Regions from separate parts of the Paenibacillus sp. T2-29 genome, predicted to be linked through region 2. Evidence: riboswitches for the same ligand, from Rfam matches in the RefSeq annotation. Region 2 holds a riboswitch; the other holds the start of a gene.
What was found. A riboswitch is a leader RNA that binds a small molecule or an ion and turns the genes downstream of it on or off. The one in region 2 is predicted to bind cyclic di-GMP.

Region 1 (10,275 bases), on a different contig from region 2:
TCGTACAATAACGGATTTCGTATCGCGGCAACGGGGTTGAGCTGGCCGTCCTTACAGCCAGGAGGTCTCAACACATATTTCAAATCCATCTGTGAGCAGCTTACGCTAGAGCGCAATACGCTGGATGCTCTAATTTGTAGTGATGAGCAGCCTCAGGCGCCTGAACGTATTCGTATTCATTCGATTGGCAGCAAGCAGCAATCCATCTGGAAGCGCCGAGAGCTGATGCAAAAATATGCAGCAGAACTGTTCGACAAGCAACCGATCGATGTGCTGTATTCCCATTTTGCTCCCTATAGTGTCGGACCGGCACTGGAGGCGAAAAAAAGAGGAATCCCTGTCGTTACCACCTTCCACGGACCGTGGACGGAGGAAATGAAGATTGAAGGACAGGGAATTAAGCATTTTCTTAAAACGACGTTGGCCAAATCCATTGAAATGAAAGCTTATGGTCTGGCGGATAAATTTATAGTGCTAAGCGAGACTTTTCGGGATATTTTGCACGAGCACTATAAAGTACCACTTAGCAAAATTCATATTATTCCTGGTGCGGCGAATGTAGAAAGGTTTCATCCGGCAGAGGATCAGGAGGCCGTACGTAAGCGGCTGAATTTGCCGCAAAATGCGACGATTGTGCTAACCGTTCGTCGTCTTGTTAATCGCATGGGACTGCTACAGCTGCTCGAAGCATGGCGGCGAGTAACCGAGCGACACCCTGATCATCTGCTGCTGATTGGTGGAAAGGGGCCCTTGATGGAGGAATTGGCTTCCAAGGTGGCGGAATACAATCTTCATAACCATGTAAGGTTGCTTGGTTATGTGTCGGATGAGGAGCTGCCCCTGTACCATCAAGCCTCGAACTTGTTTGTTGTGCCAACACAGGCACTAGAGGGTTTCGGTCTGATCACAGTTGAGGCGATGGCCTCGGGCCTACCGGTGCTGGCCACTCCTGTAGGCGGCAACAAGGAAATCTTAAGAGGATTCCGTCCTGAGCTATTGTTCCAGGGGACGGACAGTGAAGCTATTGCTGCAGGGTTGCTGCGTGTGCTGGATCATCGTGAACTTCTACCGAATGCACGGGAATGCCGGGACCATGTCCTGAGCAGATATACATGGGGACATGTAGCGGAACAGGTAGAAGAGGTGTTCCGACAGGTCCTTGACAGAAAGGCGGCGGCGAAATGATGAGAGTAGCTTATATTGACCATACGGCAAGATGGAGCGGCGGCGAAGTTGCTTTGTATAACATACTGACGAATATCGGGGAACATATCGACCCGCTCGTTATTTTGGCGGAGGAGGGCGATTTGGCGGATCGGCTTCGGCAGCGTGATATTGATGTGCGCATTGTTCCACTAGATGATTCGATTCGTAATCGGGGACGAAATGCCGTCAATCTGGGTGCGCCTGCAGCAGCTTTTCGCTTGCTGGCTTACGGCAGGAAACTCGCACCATTGTTGCGCGAGGAAAAAGTCGTGTGTGTGCACACGAACTCACTCAAATCTGCACTGTATGGTGCAGTAGCCGCCAAATCGGCGAAGCTGCCGTTGATATGGCATATCCGTGACCACATCGGTCCGCCGTATCTGAAGCCGATTGTAGCCAAAGGGATTCGGCTCATGTCCCGCTTTTTGCCTAACGGTGTGATTGCCAATTCCAAATCCACGCTGAGTGCATTGGAATTACCCCCGGACAAAAAGACGCTCGTCGTCTACTCCGCTTTTGCCAAAGCGATTACGGCTCGTGATTCGGCTGCGCAATTGCGTAGCGATGACTCGTTTAACGTTGTTTTGGTCGGCAGATTGGCGGAATGGAAAGGACAACATATTTTACTGGAAGCGGCACGTTCTTTTTTACCAGATCAGCGTGTGAAATTCTGGCTGGCTGGAGATGCGTTGTTCGGAGAAGAGGAATATAAACAACGATTGGAATCCACGATGCGCGAATATGGGTTGACCAACGTCAATCTGATGGGACACGTCGACGACATTCAGGGTCTGATGCAGCGCTGTGATCTGCTCATTCATACTTCCATTACACCGGAACCATTCGGTCAGGTCATTATTGAGGGCATGGCTGCAGGTTTGCCAGTGATCGCTTCAAACGAAGGTGGTCCCAAGGAAACGGTGGTACCCAATGAAACCGGGCTGCTCATTGAACCGGGAGACCCTGCCAAGCTGGAAGAAGCCATCCGCTGGATGCTGGAGCATCCACAGGAACGTCAGCAGATGGGTGAGAGAGGGATGGAACGGGTCAAGAAGCATTTTGTCATCGAGAACACTGTTAAGGATATAGTTCATTACTATAAGGGTTTGTTGGCAGGAGTCTGACCGACATTCGCGTTAAAGGATGATTCAGATGAAAATAGCGATAGCACATGATTACTTAATCCAAATGGGCGGAGCGGAAAGGGTAGTAGAGGTATTCCATGATATGTATCCGGAGGCTCCCATCTTCACAACGGTGTTCAGCGACGAGCGTCTGTCGCGCAACTTGAAGGATGCGGATATTAGAGCCACTTGGCTACAAAACATCCCAGGAGTGAAGGCCAACTTCAAAGGAGTGCTGCCGCTGTATCCCATCGCTATCCGTGATTTTGATTTTAGGGATTTCGACATTGTTTTAAGCTCTAGCAGCGCATTTATGAAAAGCATCCAGGTACCCAAACATACGTTTCACATTTGTTACTGTCACACACCGATGCGGTTTGCCTGGGATTACGATACATATATGGCCCGGCAGTCCAAATCCAACCTGCTCAAAAATATGCTAAAGCTGTACATGAACAGGCTGAAAACATGGGATGCCAAAACTTCTCGCAACGTAGACCAGTTTGTCGCCAATTCTTCCGTCGTTAAGCGGAGAATTCTGCACTATTACCAACGGGAGGCAGATGTTATTTTTCCTCCTATCAATACATCCCGTTTTAAACGTGCTACAAGCATCGGTGACTATTATCTGATCGTATCTCGTTTGGTGTCCTACAAGCGCATTGATCTCGCGATTGAGGCATTCAAACGTAACGGTCTTAAGCTACGCATCGTTGGCGAAGGACCGGATCGTAAACGACTCGAAGCCATGGCTGCCCCGAACATTGAGTTCCTCGGCAGGCTTGAAGACGAAGAGGTTAACAAGCTGATGGCCGAATGCCGGGCACTTGTCTTTCCGGGGGAAGAGGACTTCGGTATTACGCCTTTGGAGGCGAATGCGGCCGGACGGCCAGTTATCGCTTTTCAGGGTGGGGGAGCGCTGGATACGATTGTTCCTCATGTGAACGGCGTATTTTTCCGCAAGCATCAAGTAGACGATGTGCTGGAGGCCGTCGCAAAGGTTGAGCAACATGCATGGAATGTGGACGATATCATTACCCATGCCCGCAAATTTGATGAAGATAACTTCAAGGATCAATTGAAAAAGTATGTAGAACAAGCCTATGTGAACTTTCTAAAAGGAGGATGAACGGAATGAAACTGGCTGTAATCGGTACTGGATACGTTGGACTCGTCTCAGGTGTATGTTTTGCGCAAAAAGGTAATGAGGTAATTTGTGTCGATCTGGAGCAGTACAAAATCGATATGTTGAACCGTGCGGAATCTCCGATTTATGAACCAGGTATTGAGGAATTGATCGCGTTGAATCTGGAAGCTGGTCGTTTAGAGTTCACCTCGGATTTGGCCGATGCGGTACGTCGCTCGGATATCGTCATTTTAGCGGTAGGTACGCCTTCACTGGCTAACGGCGAGGCGAATTTGTCCTACATTGAACAGGCGGCCGCCGATGTCGGGAAAGCCATGAACGGGTACAAGATTATTATGACTAAGAGTACCGTACCTGTCGGAACGAACGAAAAGATTAAGGACGTAGTCGCTCGTCATACGAGTTTGTCTTTTGATATTGTATCCGCGCCGGAGTTCCTGAGAGAAGGCTCAGCCATCAATGATACGCTTCATCCAGATCGCGTCATTATTGGTTTGGACAATACAGGTTTGCGTGAAACAATGGTCACTCTGCATCAGGTATTCACGGATAAAATCTATGTGACGGATATCCGCAGTGCTGAAATGATCAAATATGCCTCCAATGCGTTCCTGGCAACTAAAATTTCGTTTATTAACGAGATTGCTAATATTTGTGAAAAGGTTGGCGCGGACGTTACCTGTGTGGCTGAAGGTATGGGCATGGACAAACGGATTGGTTCCTCTTTCCTGCAAGCAGGGATCGGATATGGAGGCTCTTGCTTCCCGAAAGATACGAATGCGCTCATCCAAATTGCGGGTAATGTAGACTATGAATTTAAGTTGTTAAAATCGGTGGTAGAGGTAAATACCGACCAGCGCTTTATGATTGTATCCAAGCTGCGTGAATCGCTGGGTCAGCTAAACGGCGTATCGATTGGCATTTGGGGCCTCGCCTTCAAGCCCAATACAGATGATATCCGCGAAGCTCCAGCACTGGAAATCGTAGAAACGCTCATTCAGGCAGGTGCTATTGTCAAGCTGTATGATCCCATTGCGATGGATAAATTCAAGGAGCGCGTGGATCACCCGAATATTATATGGTGCTCCTCCCCGCAGCAAGCCGCCGAAAGAAGCGATGCTGTGTGCCTGCTGACGGATTGGGAAGAGTTCAAAGAAGTTGATCTCGTGCAATTGGGCTCCATTCTACACAAGCCAGTTCTGATTGATGGTCGCAACGTATTCACCGAGGAACAGATCCAAGGCTCTGGGCTGGAATACTACTCCGTGGGTCGTCCGCGGATGAGTGGGTGGAACAGAGATAAAGTGGAAGTTTAAAAAGTGACCGAATAAAAAGTGGCTGTGGCAGTGTGGGAGGCGCTAAAGGCGCTGCGCGTGCAGATTGTTCTTCCGATTACTGTTACCCCCGGATTTTCTGGATTGTATTAAACATTCCAAGGTTAAAATCCGGGGATAAAGGCAAACGCTGACGCTTCTTCAGAACAATTCTGCCCGCTCCGCTGCTTTTGCCGCACCAAGTCACGATGTTTAATCTCCCACCTTATGGGATGGGAGTAGAAAGGGCGTATCAGAAGGAGCGGCATAGTTGAGCCGCTCCTTCCGATTAAGACGTCATTGCGGTTGTCGCAGCAATCTTGGCAAGGCGTTACGAAACCTCGATTACTAGAAGCTTGCAAGCACAGCGGGCAAGGCCCGAAAGAGTGAGATTTTTACAGGCTGACCGGACTTAATAATGTCCGGTCGTGCCTTTTGCACCACAAGGTATGATCGATATGATGCATATTTGAGTAGCGAAGGGTTGGATTTGAATCTGGAGAAGCGATAGCGTTCGCCTTTGACTTGGGATTCTTACATATAAATGTCTTACACAATCCGAAGAATCCCACGGCAACAGCGATCGTAAGATCAAATCGAGCCCGTAGCGGGCTACTCAACCTTGCCCCATTCGATCACCAACCAATATAGAGAGGAAGTGGAGATTTATGAAGCTCGTACTTTTGTCTGGTGGTTCCGGTAAAAGATTATGGCCGTTATCCAACGATTCCCGTTCCAAACAATTTTTGAAGGTACTGGAGAGCCCGGAAGGGATTTCGGAATCCATGGTACAGCGGGTATGGAGACAATTGGGAGACAACGGATTATCCGAATCCTCGTTTATTGCGACAGGGAGAGCGCAGGTCGAAATGATCCAGAGTCAAATCGGATCGAATACGCGCATCATTGTTGAGCCGGAACGCAGAGATACTTTTCCTGCGATTGCGCTGACAGCGACTTATCTATATTCCATTGCGGGTGTTTCGCCTGATGAAATTATAGCTATATTGCCTGTAGATCCTTATGTAGAGGATGCATTCTTTGCTTCCGTAGCCCAACTCGAACATACACTTCAGGAGAGTGAAGGCAAGCTTGCATTAATCGGGGTTGTCCCTTCCTATCCTTCAGAGAAATACGGTTATATTATTCCGAAAAACGATGCCACTCAAGGTAGCACAGGCTACCGCGAAGTGAGCCATTTTCAAGAGAAACCCGACCGGGAGCAGGCGGAGCGTCTAATAGAACGCAATGCTCTATGGAACTGCGGGGTTTTTGCATTCAAATTAAGCTATTTGCTGGATATTTTGGCATCCAAGGGCCTGCCGCTGAATTATGAAGAAATGCAAAAACAATATGCATCTCTGGAAAAAATCAGCTTTGACTACGAAGTAGTCGAGAAGGAAAAAGACATCGTGGTGCTTCCGTACGATGGTTTTTGGAAGGATCTAGGAACCTGGAATACACTCACAGAAGAGATGTCTCATCAGCAAGTGGGTAGAGGGGTAGTAACGGAAGATTGCGTCAATACGAGTCTTATTAATGAGTTGGACATTCCTGTGGCGATCATTGGAACGAATGATCTGATTGTAGCCGCTAGCCCAGATGGCATTCTTGTGACCAATAAGGCAGAAAGTCCACGCATCAAGGAAGTGCTCAAGGCTCATGATCAGCGTCCAATGTATGAAGAACGTCGTTGGGGACAGTATCGGGTTGTAGACTATGTAAAGTATGACGAGGGTAATGAGGTACTGACCAAACGAATCCGCGTACACAAAGGTAAAAATATCAGCTACCAGCTTCACTTCAAACGAAGTGAAATCTGGACCATTATTAGCGGCGAAGCGGAAATTATTTTGAATGAGAAGCTGCATAAAGTAAAGGCCGGTGACGTAGTTCGCATCCCTGAAGGGACGAAGCATAGCATTTTGGCTGTAACCGATGTGGATTTGATTGAAGTTCAGACTGGCTCTGAGTTGGTTGAAGAGGATATTGTACGCTTTTGTATGGATTGGAATGAAATTTCTCGTCATCAATTTATCTCGTAATTATTTGCGTAAAAACGTAAAAAAGAAGATTTGATGAAAAATAATGGCCCAAACTGTCGAAATTGGGCGAAAACCTGTAAATTCATGAACATGACCTATTAAATTTTGGTAAAAAAAAGTCGATACTTAGGGTAAGAAGGAATCCAAACTCCTTCCAACGATAAACGCAGCCCTGTCGAAAGACTGGTACGCAAAGCTAAAGGGCCTTCCCGTAAGGATGGCAGCCTGGCTACCGAAAGGAAGAGCTAAAGTGAGATTCAATTTTATTCCTCTGTATCGACTGATACGTCATGTACTCCCCGTTGTTATACTTTTTTCTTTGTTTCCCGTCGGCTTTGGTGATTCTCTGTCTGTGGTGAATGCCGCTTCATTACAACCTGTTAATTCGGACGCTTCTACTCAGGCCCGTGAACTATACAATTATTTACTCAGCATCTCTGGAAAGAAAACAGTCACTGGTCAGCATGATTATTTGGAAAGTCCAGATGAATTAAGCAACAAGGTCCAAAAAATCAGCCAGGCGTATGTGGGTCTGCACGGCTATGAGATGGGAGCCATCTCTGGTCAATCCGACACTACAGAAGCAGCACAACGTAAAAATGTTGTCGATAGCGCTATTCGTTGGAGCAGAGCTGGTGGCATTGTGACGATGACTTTTCATGAAGCGTTGCCGGGTAGACCGCTGACTTGGGCCAATGTGCAGGCGAAAGTAAGTCAGGCGGAGTTCAATAAATACGTGACACCAGGCACTACGCAGTATAACCTCTTCATTGCCGATCTGGATAAGGTCGCTGTATCGTTAAAGCAGCTTCGTGATGCAGGTGTTCCAGTATTGTGGAGACCTTATCATGAAATGAATGGTGACTGGTTCTGGTGGGGAAACAAAAACAATTTCAATCAGCTATGGAATATCATGTACGACCGTTTTGTAAACACGCATCAGTTGAACAATCTGCTGTGGGTGTGGAGTCCCAATGCTCCCAATTCCTACACTGTCCCGTATACCCCGAAATATCCGGGGGATGACAAAGTGGATATTTTGGCAGTAGACATCTACAACAATGATTTTAAGCAAAGTCATTATGAAGGACTGCTCGGGTTGGCACGGAATAAGCCGATTGCCATTGGCGAGCATGGTGAGATGCCTAGCTCTGAGGTGTTGCAGGCACAGCCCAAATGGGTGTATTCCATGACTTGGGGCAAGATGCTGATTGAGAATAACACAACCAATCAAATACAGGATTATATGAACGATTCGAGGAGTTTGACACGGGATGATGTGAAAAATGGGCTGGCAGCAATCCAACAACCTGGGGCAGATGTGCCGACTTTACCGGATGAGGGACAAAGTGAGCCTATCCCGGTTCCGCCAGTAGTAATCGTACCTCCAGCTCCGACTCCTCCTTCTGTTCCTGATGTAGTATATGTGAACGGGCTGCGGGGCGAATATTTTAACAATATGAATGTGAACGGCAGTCCTGTTTTGATCCGTACAGACAGCAAGCTGGATTATAACTGGCGCGCCGTTGCTGCTGATCCCAAGGTAAATGCCGACCAGTTCTCGGTTCGCTGGACAGGTAAAATCAAACCACAATACAGCGAGACCTATACATTTACAACGATATCCGATGATGGTATTCGCGTATGGGTAGACGGCAAGCTGGTGATTGACAGTTGGTTCAAACAAAGCTGGACAGAGCGTAAAGGCAGTATTGCTTTGGAAGCAGGTAAAATGGTAGATCTAAAAGTGGAATACTATGATGAAAAAGGCGATGCGATGGCTCGTCTGATGTGGGAAAGTCAGCATGAAGCGAAAGCGGTGGTTCCCGGAAACGCTTTGTTTCTTCCTTGATAGATACTCTTTCCCGGTCATAAATTTTGAGGAGAGAGGGTGTATCATATGATGAAAAAATGGTTGACCCATAGGTATACGGTCGTATTATCCGGATTACTAGGTGTCGCAGCTCTAACCATGATCGCTTGGTTTATATACACGCCTTCAAAAAGTGCAGAATTGCAGACGGATAAGGTAGCGGCGGCCAGTCCAGTATGGAAGCTGGGCCAGAGGGATGACTCTTCAGCGGAATTTAAAGGAGTGGTCGGTAGGGATAATATCGAAATTTCTGCAGCAGCAGCTTCTACTGAATCCTCTGCTAAAGGAACATTCTCGGCGTTGTCGGAAGCAGAGAGTACAACAGTTCCGGTATTGCTCAGCAGTGGAGATATTCCTCCAGGTTTGAATGCATCCACGAATCCAGAACTGTCACTTCAGTATAAACTGAATCAGGTTCCTCCCAATGGTATGATATTCCGTGTTCGGATTTTGGATGCGGGCAAAGCGGTGCCGCAGATGGCTGTCTTTTCAAATCACCAGCTGTCTGGAATTATTCAGATTGCCGGGGTATCCGGTACTGGGAGTACGTATAACTTCAAAAATAACTACGAGCTGTATATCCCCAAAGAACAATTGCAAAGCGGTGTTAACGTACTCAAGCTAAAGACAGCGCGCTGCCTATACTGCTCCTCTGCAGAAGATAAAAATGTGTGGTGGACTTGGGATGACTTGAGCTTGGAGACGTTAGCTTCCCCTGCGGCCGAACCAGTACATGGGAAATATATACTGACCGGTACGAATGTGAATAATAAAGAATTTTATTATGATCAGGGTGCAGTTAAGCATCTACCTTACGTTCTCAAATGGCTGGGAATTGCTTATAGTGGCAACGTCATGAGGGTAACTTGTGCCAGTAATGTAGGCAAGGCATGCACAGATGTGGATGATTACTATCAAACGTTAAAGCAGTATAATATGCAATCGTCTGCTTTGTATCTATACACAGGTGATATCAAGCTGCAAAAAGATGGTACTCTGCCAGAGACGGCCAAGCAAAAGTTGCGTGATTATGTAAAAAAATACGGTTCATACCTTCAATATTATGAAGTAGATAACGAACCTGGATTGTTTAACCGTTCCAAGGCGGTAGACCTGGCTGTGGCTAAGTGGTTGAATACGGAAGGCAAGCAATTGGCACCGCATCTCAAAACCGTAGCGCCGGGTTGGGCCTACTGGCCGACATACTCTACCAAGGCGTGCAAAAATCAAACCGGAGGTACGCAAAAATGCGGTGATCCGGATGGATGGGAACGGGACCCGGCGCAGCGTAAACAGCTGGAAGAAGTCACCGACCTGACCAACGGACATGCCTACGGTGAATCGTATAATGAAGAGGGCGGGGGCAGCTTCGTTCAGAATTTGAAAACCTTCGGTGGTTCGAGCAACGGACTGGCGAAAAAGATGCTAAACACGGAGTTTGGTACTAACGATACGCATCGAGACAATCCTGATTACGGGGCTAGTCAGCCACAAGCAGCTGCATTCGATCGGATTATGCGATCGCAAATCGGGTTTGCCGATATGTTTATCCAGCACGCTGCTTTTT
Region 2 (10,275 bases):
CGGTGATCGGGCTTCCTTTTTTCACGAGTAGGGATTGCCCTGCATTAAAGTAGACATCGCTGAAATCGACCTGTTTTTTGCGTTCATCCGAAATGGTCATCGTGGCGATAATAGCGTCGATGTCCCCATTTTGCAGTAAGGTGATTCGTGTTTTGGACGTGACTTCCTTGAGTTCGAGCTTGGTTTCATCACCAAAAATATGCTTGGCTACAGCCTTGGCGATGTCGATATCAAAGCCCTCGACTTTCCCGCTAGCCGGATCTTTTAGTCCGAATAACTTGGTGTCGTACTTCACCCCAACGACCAGTTTGCCACGCTGTTTGATGGCTTCCAGCCCGTTGGGAGCTGCTGCCTCATTCCCCGACGTTGCTGCTTCTTGTTTGCCTCCACAACCTGCCAAGACGAGCAGACAGGATAATACAACCAGCACCAAAGTACTCCACTGAAATCTTTTTCTCATCAAAATGATCCCCTTTCAATTTTTATTCCATTAATAATAGTCCGTTTAATGATGAATCAGACGGCTCAGGAACAAACGAGCCCGTTCTTCACCCGGATTCTGAAAAAACTCAGCAGGCTGGCTGTCTTCCAAGATCTGTCCTTTGTCCATAAAAATCACGCGGTCAGCCACTTCACGAGCAAAGCCCATTTCATGAGTGACGATGACCATCGTGATGCCTTGATGGGCAAGCGAGCGCATGACATCCAGCACCTCTCCGATCGTTTCGGGGTCCAGAGCTGAAGTCGGCTCGTCAAACAGCATAATTTTCGGATTCATTGCGAGTCCACGGGCAATTGCAACCCGCTGCTGCTGTCCACCGGACAATTGGGCGGGGTAGCTCTGTGCCTTTTCTTCAATTCCGACACGCTTCAGATAGGTGAGGGCAGTTTGAATAGCTTCTTCTTTCGGGATGCCCAGTACCTTCATCGGTGCCAGTACAATGTTCTCAATCACCTTTTTGTGGGGATACAGGTTGAAATGTTGAAATACCATCCCGATATTGCGACGGAAGGCGTTAATATCAATCTTTTTGTCATGCACGGGGACATCGTTAACGATTAGCTCCCCATCAGATATCGTTTCCAGACGATTGATGCAGCGAAGCAGGGTGCTTTTACCTGAGCCGGAGGGACCGATGATGACAACGACCTCGCCCTCCTTAATCTGAAGATTGATGTCTTTAAGTACATGAAAGTGACCGTAATGCTTGTTGACATTGCGAAAATGGATCAGAGAGCTCACCCCTTTTTTTGACTTGAATACATCGCTTAGTAGACGGAATGACAAGATGCAGTTCTATTAGAATTTCGAAATTTCTCTCATGATACTATAAGCTTACAATAAAAAACAAGATTTTATGTCAATAAACTTTACGTGAAAAGTGTTTTTGGCTGTTTTTATACTAGTTATTTGTTATTTATATGATGAAAATGAATATATATCCACAATTTAATGTTATTTAGTTTGACATAAACTATGAAACCTCGACATGCAGAGGGAGAAACGTGACAAAAGCAGCGCTATGTTTTACAGTAGGGAAGAAGGAATTTAGGGTAAAGGAAGGATAGACAATGACGAAAGCTATTTCACCGCTAGTCACGGCATTGGGCATGGAGCCCCATCCAGAAGGCGGCTGGTACAAAGAGATGTGGAAGGCCAATTTTCAAATTCCGAAGCCTGTACTGCCGGATGTGTATTCCGGTCCGCGCTTTGCAGCTTCGTCTACGTATTTCTTGCTGCATCCGGGTGAGTTCTCCGAGTGGCATGTGGTCCATTCTGACGAGCTGTGGTTGTACCATAGTGGAAGCCCTATAGAGTTAAAATTGGGTGGAAGCGGAGAAGAACCTGGCGAAGAAACGGTCATTATCGTTGGTGCAGATGTGGAGGCAGGACAACATCCACAAGCACTCGTACCAGGAACTGTATGGCAAACGGCACGTCCGCTGGGGGATGAGCCTGTGCTGGTAACCTGTGTTGTTGCACCAGGATTCCACTTTGATGATTTCAAGCTGATTGCCAAGGGTAAGGTGGAGTAGGAGTATTTTATCGGCGGGTATAATCCTGGATAAACAGGACCTTACCCGCCTGATTTGTTGTTACGGGTATTTTTGTTAGTGTTAGAGAGTTGCCATTTGTTGTATACTTTGGATCTTTGTTTTTTTTTCGAAAACCAGCTGCAAACTTTATCACTCGTGCAGTACCATACGATCTGAAGTTTGACCTCTGTTTGATCCTCTGGTATACAGCATAGCGGTTTCTCCCCATTCCTTTCGCTTGGTACATGGCGATATCGGCCTCTTTCAGTAAAGAAGGCAGGGGCTTCTTCGGAGAAGGATGCATAGTAATCCCGATGCTACCTGTAACTTGAAGATTGATTCCCTGGATGTTATAAGGAACGCTGATTCTTTGCAGCAGCAGTTCTGCCAGAACTGTGACCTGATCGGCATCATAATCCTTCATAATGAGTAGAAATTCGTCACCACCGATTCGAAAAGCTTTCTGATGGGAGTTTGTTACCTGGAGTAAATGATCGCTTACCCGTCTGAGCAACTTATCACCGATTTGATGTCCATATGTGTCATTAATGGCTTTGAATCCATCCAGATCAAGATACATAATAGCAAAGCCTTCCTTGCCGTTGCTTCGTTTCCAAAATAGCTCAAGTGCATTCCGATTGAATAGACCCGTTACAGGGTCCTGATAGGCAAGTTTCCGCAGCAAATTTCTTTCCATCATCACAGAATGTAAAAAAATTAACGTATATATCCACAGCGCCAAAGTTAGACCGATTAGAAGTAAGGCTGTTAAAGATATACCCAATGGGGTCACCACCAATATAGTTTATAGGTTATTCCGCTTCTATTAGCGGCATTAGGTTAGTTGTCTGGCATGAACGATGAGTCGATGTGTCGGATTTACAAGAGGGTCACAGGTAATTAGTGTGAGAAGCTTTTGTTTCTTGATGCTTTTTAAAACGGAGACATTTGAAGGAGTGACGACTGAAATGTTGTAGACCTTGTATACGTATTTTTCACCCCGAGTGTGAATTAGAATCTGATCTCCGATTTTCACCTCATTAAGCCGGTTAAATAAACGTCCAGTTGTTCGTGAGCGATGAGCGGCTATGGCAGCATTCCCCACCTGGCCGAGTGTCGCAGTTTCCGACATATGTACGGCTGCATATCTCATATGCTGTTGGGTTGCACCTTCGAGTACAGGAAGTTCCAGCCCGATACGATCAATCTGGATTGTAGCGATTGGGGCTTGCTCTGAAGCCGACGATGGGGGAGTGGCTTGTGACAATTGTGGCCCATCCGCTGCTGCAGTATTTGTCAGCCAATTGGATAAATTTGTATATCCTTTCATCATTTCGGGAGTCAGTGTCGATGTATCTGTATTTGATAATGATTCAGCTTCCTGTAATAGCTCTTTTTGCTTTTGATCTTCCAACCATTCATTAGCGGTAGGAAATAACATGATGATGATTCCTAACATGATGCTCACGTATGCCAGCTTACGCAATTGAAAAGCCTCCTAATACAGTAATCCATAGATCGGACATGTAAAATAATTCCCCTTCTCGCTAGTGATGAGCTGAGAAGGGGGATTTTTGATTATAAAATGTTATTTATTTTTTATGCGTTCGTCTATAACCCAGATAGGCACCCAGAAGAATTAAGAACATGCCACTTACATAGAAGGGAGCAGGACTGTTTTCTCCTGTCTTTGGCAAAGTATCCACCTTGGGTGTATGACCCGGATCACTTGGATTCTCTGGTTTTTCTGCTGGTAGGCGGATTACACCCTTAGGTACTGGGTCTTCTTCAATCTTCACGGGCGGAGAAGGCTCCTGGTGAGGATCGGCTTCCGGTGTCTCAGGTTGCACCCCTGGTTCAGTGGATGGTTGCGCCTCTGGTTCTACAGGTGGCTGTTCAATAACCGGAACGCCCAACGGAACATCCTCATCCTCGATAATTTTCGGATCTTCGGTTGTTACGGGCGTAACAGGCGTCGCCGGAGGTTCAGTTATTTCAGGGTCCTTATCATGTTTTTTGCCTGAGCCCGGACTCGTAGGTGTACCCGGATCGGTAGGCGTACCTGGGTTTGTAGGCGTACCTGGATCAGTAGGTGTACCCGGACCCGGATCAACAGGAGTGTCTTTTTTGTTGGTGATTACAATTTGTTTAATGCCTGAACTTTGTTTGATAGTTGTATCTATTTTGATTTCTGTTTTTGGCGCTGTTATTTTGTAGCCTTCAGGAGCAGTAAGCTCCTCCAGGATGTAGTCATCATAACTCAATGAAGAAAATACGATTTTCCCGTCCGAATTGGTAGTTTGGACAAGAGGTGCTCTTTTCTGATTCTTGTCATAGAGTGCAAAACGTGCCCCGGATAGAACCTTATTGTGATCGTCCTCATCAACTTTGGTAATCTCCAGACTTCCCGTAACTCCTCCTCCTGATCCTGAACCAGAGGATGTGCGCACGGTAATTTCCTTACTTGTTTCCCTGATTTCGGTGGTCAAACGGTCGCCCTCGAAATTAACCTTATTGCTCACTTTTGCCTTGTCTTCAGCTTGAAGAAAGGATTGATATTGCAAAATATAACTTGATGATATAGCCTTCGCAAAGGCAAGCTCAAAGGATTGCTGACCTTGAGCAGTCGTTGTTATTTTTAGCTTATAATCCTGATCCTTGACTAACTCAGTGTCCCTAACAGCTTCTCCGTTGGCAGACACTTTGGTGGAGTATAGATGAAAGGAATCTTCAATCAGAATTTGATTATTGCTGGGCGTATCCACGATCTTCGCGTTGGAGACATGGGATTGCCCTTCATTGATATGGATGTTCCAGTCGATTTTATTTCCATTCTGAGCACCGGACTTTGTCACGTATTCTCCACCGTGGGGCACAGTCACTTTGGCAGTCCATTCCGAATCTACATTTTTTCCATCCATAAGCAGAGCGTTATTGTTAATCTCTTTATCAATAAGCTCTCCTTCCAATGTTGTTTGGAAAGTAACCCAGTAAGGAGAGTTGATGGACTGGTTAAACTGGATGCTCAGCTCGTTGTTGTTAGCGGCGGAAGGTAAAACCAGAGTATATTGGCTCGAAGGCACTTCGCCCCCTTTTTGTACGCCATTCCACCACCCGAGCAGGGTCATATCGTACACTTTAACTGAATTTGGGACCAGTTTTTGCCCTTGTAACAAGGTATCCCTAATTTCAGCATGATTCAGAGTTTTGCGGTTATAGTTGGCCTTAATGTCCCATGTAATTTGCTTGGAGCTGGCATTGTAACTACCTGACTTCGCCCCATTTTGCTGGGTCATATTGTCCGGCCATAATCGAGCTTCGGCCTCAGCAGTTTGTGTTGTTCCGTTGTATAACCAAGTGATAGAGGCTTTATTCCAAAAGTCCGGCTTGGTTTTGTCGATTTTCCATTCATTGTTAAAGGTAGTTGTATAGTTGATAGTATACGTGTCTTGAATCTTTTTATGAAAACGTATAGTGAACCCTTTTTTGTAATCCAGCGTAAGAGGGATCAGTTCGTAGTCTGTCGGTGATGTTAGTGTTGTTTTTCCGTCCGCGCTTTGGATCTTCAATGTGTTCGGCAATAAGGCCAGACCGCCATTCGGAAAGGCATCGTCGATAACGATTTGATCCATTGTATACTTATCCGCATTAATAGAAATGACCCAAGGAATTGTTTTGGTGTTATAGTTCGGTTCCTTATAGCCTTTGGTGATAATTATACTTTTCAGTTCGGTGGTTGTTTCTTTTGTTACCCCATCAGAAGTTACACTGTTCGTTATTTTACTATTTTTAACTACACGATCTATAGCCTTTGTTTGATAACGGATGGTATATGGGGCTTCAATATCCGTATTGAAAAGCAGATTGAAACCATTGGTACCATGATCGTCAGTAACTGGAGTGACGCTGTATTGGGATGCAGGGAGCTCATCCTGTGTATCCCCTTTATACACTTTAAGTGAATTTATGATGAGTTGTTGGCTGTTATTAAAACGGTCACTTAACGCGGCTTTAGCTGCGGGAATTTTTTTGTTGGCAAAATTATATTTGATTGCCCATGAGATCGTTTGTGTGACTGGGTCGTATTTCTCCACTTTTTTGCCTAAAAAATCCCCGCGTTGAACAGTGACTGTAGCTGTTGCGGAGGTATCCTTCACATCGTCCCCTGAAAAAGTGGCTGTGTTGGAGAAACGAGTATCCTCGCTTGTTATGTTTGTGGAGTATTGAATTCGGTAGGCGCTGTTAATACTCTCCTCGTTAAAACGGATTCTGAAGCCCGGCACAACCGGATCAGCCTCTACTGTATACTTATCTGCGCTAACAGTGTCCCCCAGCACGGTGGTTCCGTTCACACTAATTTGTAAATGGTTTACCCGGATGGAGTCCTTGACTAGTTCTAGTCCTTGGGGAGTTGGGTCGGTTACTACAGCGTGTTTGATAGGATCCAAGTGTTTATTTACGTCAACTGTCCAATGAATTTGGTCTTTTCCATCAAACTTTCCTTGTTTCTCCATTGTAGGACCAGCTGCAGGCTTAATATTTACGATAGCCGTTTGCTCGCCGCCTTTGATCGGGATCGCAATAATAACTTGTGTACTGCCTTTTTCTATTTGTGTGCTAAATTCAGTTTTGATCTCTAGCTTACCGCTGACATTAGAGTGGCTTTCTACGTAATCATTAAATGTCATAACCACTTTACCTTGACGGTCTACGGTAAAATGACCTACTTCTCCATCTGTATTCGTCAAAGGAGACGTAATATCTGTGTAAATTTGGAATTGCTCAGGTAATTGAAAGGTAAAGGTGTCTCCAGCTTTATACGTATGGTTCGGCAGTTCCCATTCATAGCCTAAATGGATGGCGGAACCAATATCAATACGGCTATCGGGATTATACACTGCATCAATAACACTTCCAGTAGAATCTGTAAGGGTTAGCTTGGTTAAAATACTTTCTTGAGTTGCCCTAACTTCAGAAGTTGAGCCAGCAGTTGGTTCAGGGACTGGAGCCGGGACAGCAGGTGGGATGTTAATTGGCTCTGAGGGCATTGGATAAACATCGTTAGTCACACTCTGAACCGGATCGGTTCCTGGGGTCACTGGCAGAGTAGAGTCGGGATTTTGTGCATAAGCTTGTGTTGTGCTGAACAAACACTGCAAAAAGAGCAATAGCGCAACCGTTGCTGTATTCCATTTTTTTCTCATACGGTAAACAAATCTCCTATTCTTAAAATACTCTTATTTAACGGCTAATGGTTATTCCTTCGAGGTCGAGAGAACTGTATTTATATATTCATCATTCATTCATATGATGCTATGTTAGCCGCATTAATTACTTGTTCAGAATTTATGAAAATTCATGTTCGGGATGAACCTCCTCCTTTTGACTCGAAATTAGATAATGGTTGGAAATCTCATTGTCTTCCTGGACTAGAATACATGCCACATCTCAACAATTTCTCAACAAGGATAGAAAAAGAGCCTTGATCATGTGATCAAGGCTCTTCAAGAAATGTAGTTCTATTTTTTCATTTTTTAAAAAATATGAATTAAAAACATTGATATTAATATTGCTTTGTTTTAATGTATTTGGAGGGATCTTTGACCATTTCGAATTTCTGTTTACCCATATACAGTGCTGCATCTACTGTAGTGTCTACGACCACCCACTGATTATCGATGTAGACCTCATTCCAGGCATGATAAGTGTCCACGTAGGAAGATTTGCCCATAACCAGCTTGGTTGGTACATCTACACTTCGTAACATAGCAGCCATCAGTGAAGCATAACCATAACAAATATCTTTTTGAGAGCTTAGCGTATGATCAATTTGTGGCAGATAGTCAGTCGTTAAGGCAAAGGCCTGATTGGAGTCATACTTGATATGACTAATTACGTAGTCATAGATTTTTTGCAGCTTCTCGCGATCCGTTGTTGCACCTTGGGTTAACTCACGGGCTTTTTGAATCGCTTGATTAGTACTACTCCAGTTAATATTTTGAACGGAATTAAGATACACCGCTTTGCTATCGTTTAGCTTTAACTCGATCGTATCTTGTCCTATCACTTTATATTGATTACCACTAAGCTGTTCTAAAATACTGATGTTATAGTTCCCATTACCCATTTGGAGAGGAAATACTTCTTCGGATTTCCCGGGTGTTAAATTATAAGAGTATTTTTGTGCATCTTTGGTAACCAAAATCTTGGTTTTAACGTTAGGTTTAACAGGGTAGCGCACACTGACCGTCCCATGATTTACATTGTTTTGGTCCAACCATGCAACACTATCAGCAGCGTAAATTGTCGAATTTAAGAGAATTGCGGACAGCATGAAAAATAGGAGAAGTGTGGAAAGTATCATTTTCCCCATAAAAAACTTCCTTTCGGTGGCCAGGCTGCCATCATCAATAGAAGGCCCTATAGCTTTGCGTCCCTGCCTTTCGACAGGTTTGCCATTTCGTATAAAGTTTTCGGGAAAAATAAGCACGACAAAAAGCCACTTCAACCGGTAGCTGGCTGCCATCATACAGAAGGCCCTGTAGCTTTGCGTCCTTGCCTTTCGACAAGTTTGCCATTTATCCTGAATAGCTTGTACTATTATTCTATCAGTTAGGTACTCTATTAGGCAAGTTTAAATCTCAGATTTTCGCTATTTATCGACAAAGAAAGCTTGCAGATTATACATAAGACCTATTTTATACGGTTTCCCCATTTTTTGCGATAGGAATGAGGCGTTTCTCCAATGTGCTCTTTGAACAGATTGATAAAATGACTTGTGTTGGGAATGCCCACATATTGTGCGATGTCCACAATAGCTACATCACTAGTTTTAAGCCAGCTTTGAGCAGCCGTGATACGAACATTAATAAGATACTCAATAGGGGAAAAGCCAATCTGTTTTTTAAAGTTTTTAGCCAGGTTGAACTTGTTTAGACCAAACATTTCTGCTAGCGAATCCAGCGTGATCCGCTCACAATAGGATTGATCCAGATATTGCTTTACCTTGCGCACCTCTGCAGTTCCATCTGAATTTGCATTGGGATTGGTGTAAGGGTGCTGTAAAATAATCGTTAACAAGTCAACGATTATCCTGGATGAGAGCAGCTCAGATGATAAGCTTCGTTCTGGCTGTACATGTAATAAGGTGCGCAGCTTGTCCAGTACTGTACTTGAATCCTTTAGTGAGATTACGGGCTTATTGTGTTTATCGAATTGTTCGTAGAAATGGTCAATAAGATTGCCATATAGATTCACACTAATAAACTCCCATGTCTTCTGACAGGAAGTTTTGTACTGTACATATTCTTCGCAATTAATAAAAAGCATATCATGAGGTTTCAATATATAATCCTTGCCCCGGTATTGTAATTCCCCTCTCCCAGACAGAGTAAAAAGGAGCAAAAAAGAGGTGAGCTTTTGCCGTTCCATTACATAAGCATCTGTTTTGAAATAGCCTATTTCCTGTATATAAAAGAGGGATTTTTTAGCAAAAGCAGAGGGTGTACATATAATTGCAACTGGATCATCGCTCCAGACATACTGGGCATTTTTTTGGTTTGTTGTCATATCCAATTCCTTTACAAAAGAACAATTTTAGTAAGACAATTGTAGTTTGTTTCATGAATATCCTTTTAGAACCGGAGTTCCCATTTACAAAGGTTATTTTATCACATTAAAGTATATTCATGTATCGATTTGGGGTTATACATCATATAACAAAATTAACCAGAAGGCACCTATTTGAAAAGGATAAGGTCATTCTGGAATTTATTCCTTAAATTGATGGAATAAAGAATGAGGTTGGAAATAATTAATTTCCTCAATGAATATATCGTAATCTTGCAATTCCACTTTTTGAGGCATTTATCCTTTAGGTTGCAAGAAAAATGGGACCATAATTCGACAAAATGATTCAAAGGGCTCATTTTGTTAGAAAATAGTTGTAACTTAATTGTTGTGATTTTGTTCACGAAAATGTATGGATAAGTGTGGTTATGCGAACTCAATTTAAGCTAATGTGCAAATTTTAAATATCATGCAATTTGTTGACAATAGAGTATGGTTACCTTTGGTATCTGCACAGGCAATGATATGATGGTACTACAGATGTAATGAAACAAATTTTACTGTTAGTTTGGAGGACTACATGATGGGAAAAACAAAAAACACAAAAACCGCAGCAGCTTGGTCACTTGTTATGATGGGAGCGGGCTTTGCTGCTACGTTACCTTTTCA

Region 1: it holds a riboswitch for cyclic di-GMP, as region 2 does, so the genes downstream of both, ACU1JV_RS07590 (glycosyl hydrolase) here and ACU1JV_RS25690 (transglutaminase-like domain-containing protein) in region 2, are expected to answer to the same signal.

The regions. Positions count from the first base shown of each region.
Region 1 is NZ_JBREVE010000002.1:395,395-405,669, reverse strand. It holds gene ACU1JV_RS07615 (glycosyltransferase family 4 protein) at 1-1,185, shown strand, start outside; gene ACU1JV_RS07620 (glycosyltransferase family 2 protein) at 1-11, shown strand, start outside; gene ACU1JV_RS07610 (glycosyltransferase family 4 protein) at 1,182-2,330, shown strand; gene ACU1JV_RS07605 (glycosyltransferase) at 2,359-3,459, shown strand; gene ACU1JV_RS07600 (UDP-glucose dehydrogenase family protein) at 3,465-4,793, shown strand; gene ACU1JV_RS07595 (sugar phosphate nucleotidyltransferase) at 5,459-6,835, shown strand; cyclic di-GMP riboswitch class I at 6,991-7,072, shown strand; gene ACU1JV_RS07590 (glycosyl hydrolase) at 7,086-8,687, shown strand; gene ACU1JV_RS07585 (hypothetical protein) at 8,736-10,275, shown strand, end outside.
Region 2 is NZ_JBREVE010000014.1:73,056-83,330, reverse strand. It holds gene ACU1JV_RS25720 (transporter substrate-binding domain-containing protein) at 1-460, opposite strand, end outside; gene ACU1JV_RS25715 (amino acid ABC transporter ATP-binding protein) at 506-1,243, opposite strand; gene ACU1JV_RS25710 (cupin domain-containing protein) at 1,573-2,037, shown strand; gene ACU1JV_RS25705 (GGDEF domain-containing protein) at 2,045-2,821, opposite strand; gene ACU1JV_RS25700 (class D sortase) at 2,873-3,523, opposite strand; gene ACU1JV_RS25695 (collagen binding domain-containing protein) at 3,630-7,241, opposite strand; gene ACU1JV_RS25690 (transglutaminase-like domain-containing protein) at 7,601-8,410, opposite strand; cyclic di-GMP riboswitch class I at 8,423-8,504, opposite strand; cyclic di-GMP riboswitch class I at 8,545-8,623, opposite strand; gene ACU1JV_RS25685 (helix-turn-helix transcriptional regulator) at 8,731-9,468, opposite strand; gene ACU1JV_RS25680 (DUF445 domain-containing protein) at 10,190-10,275, shown strand, end outside.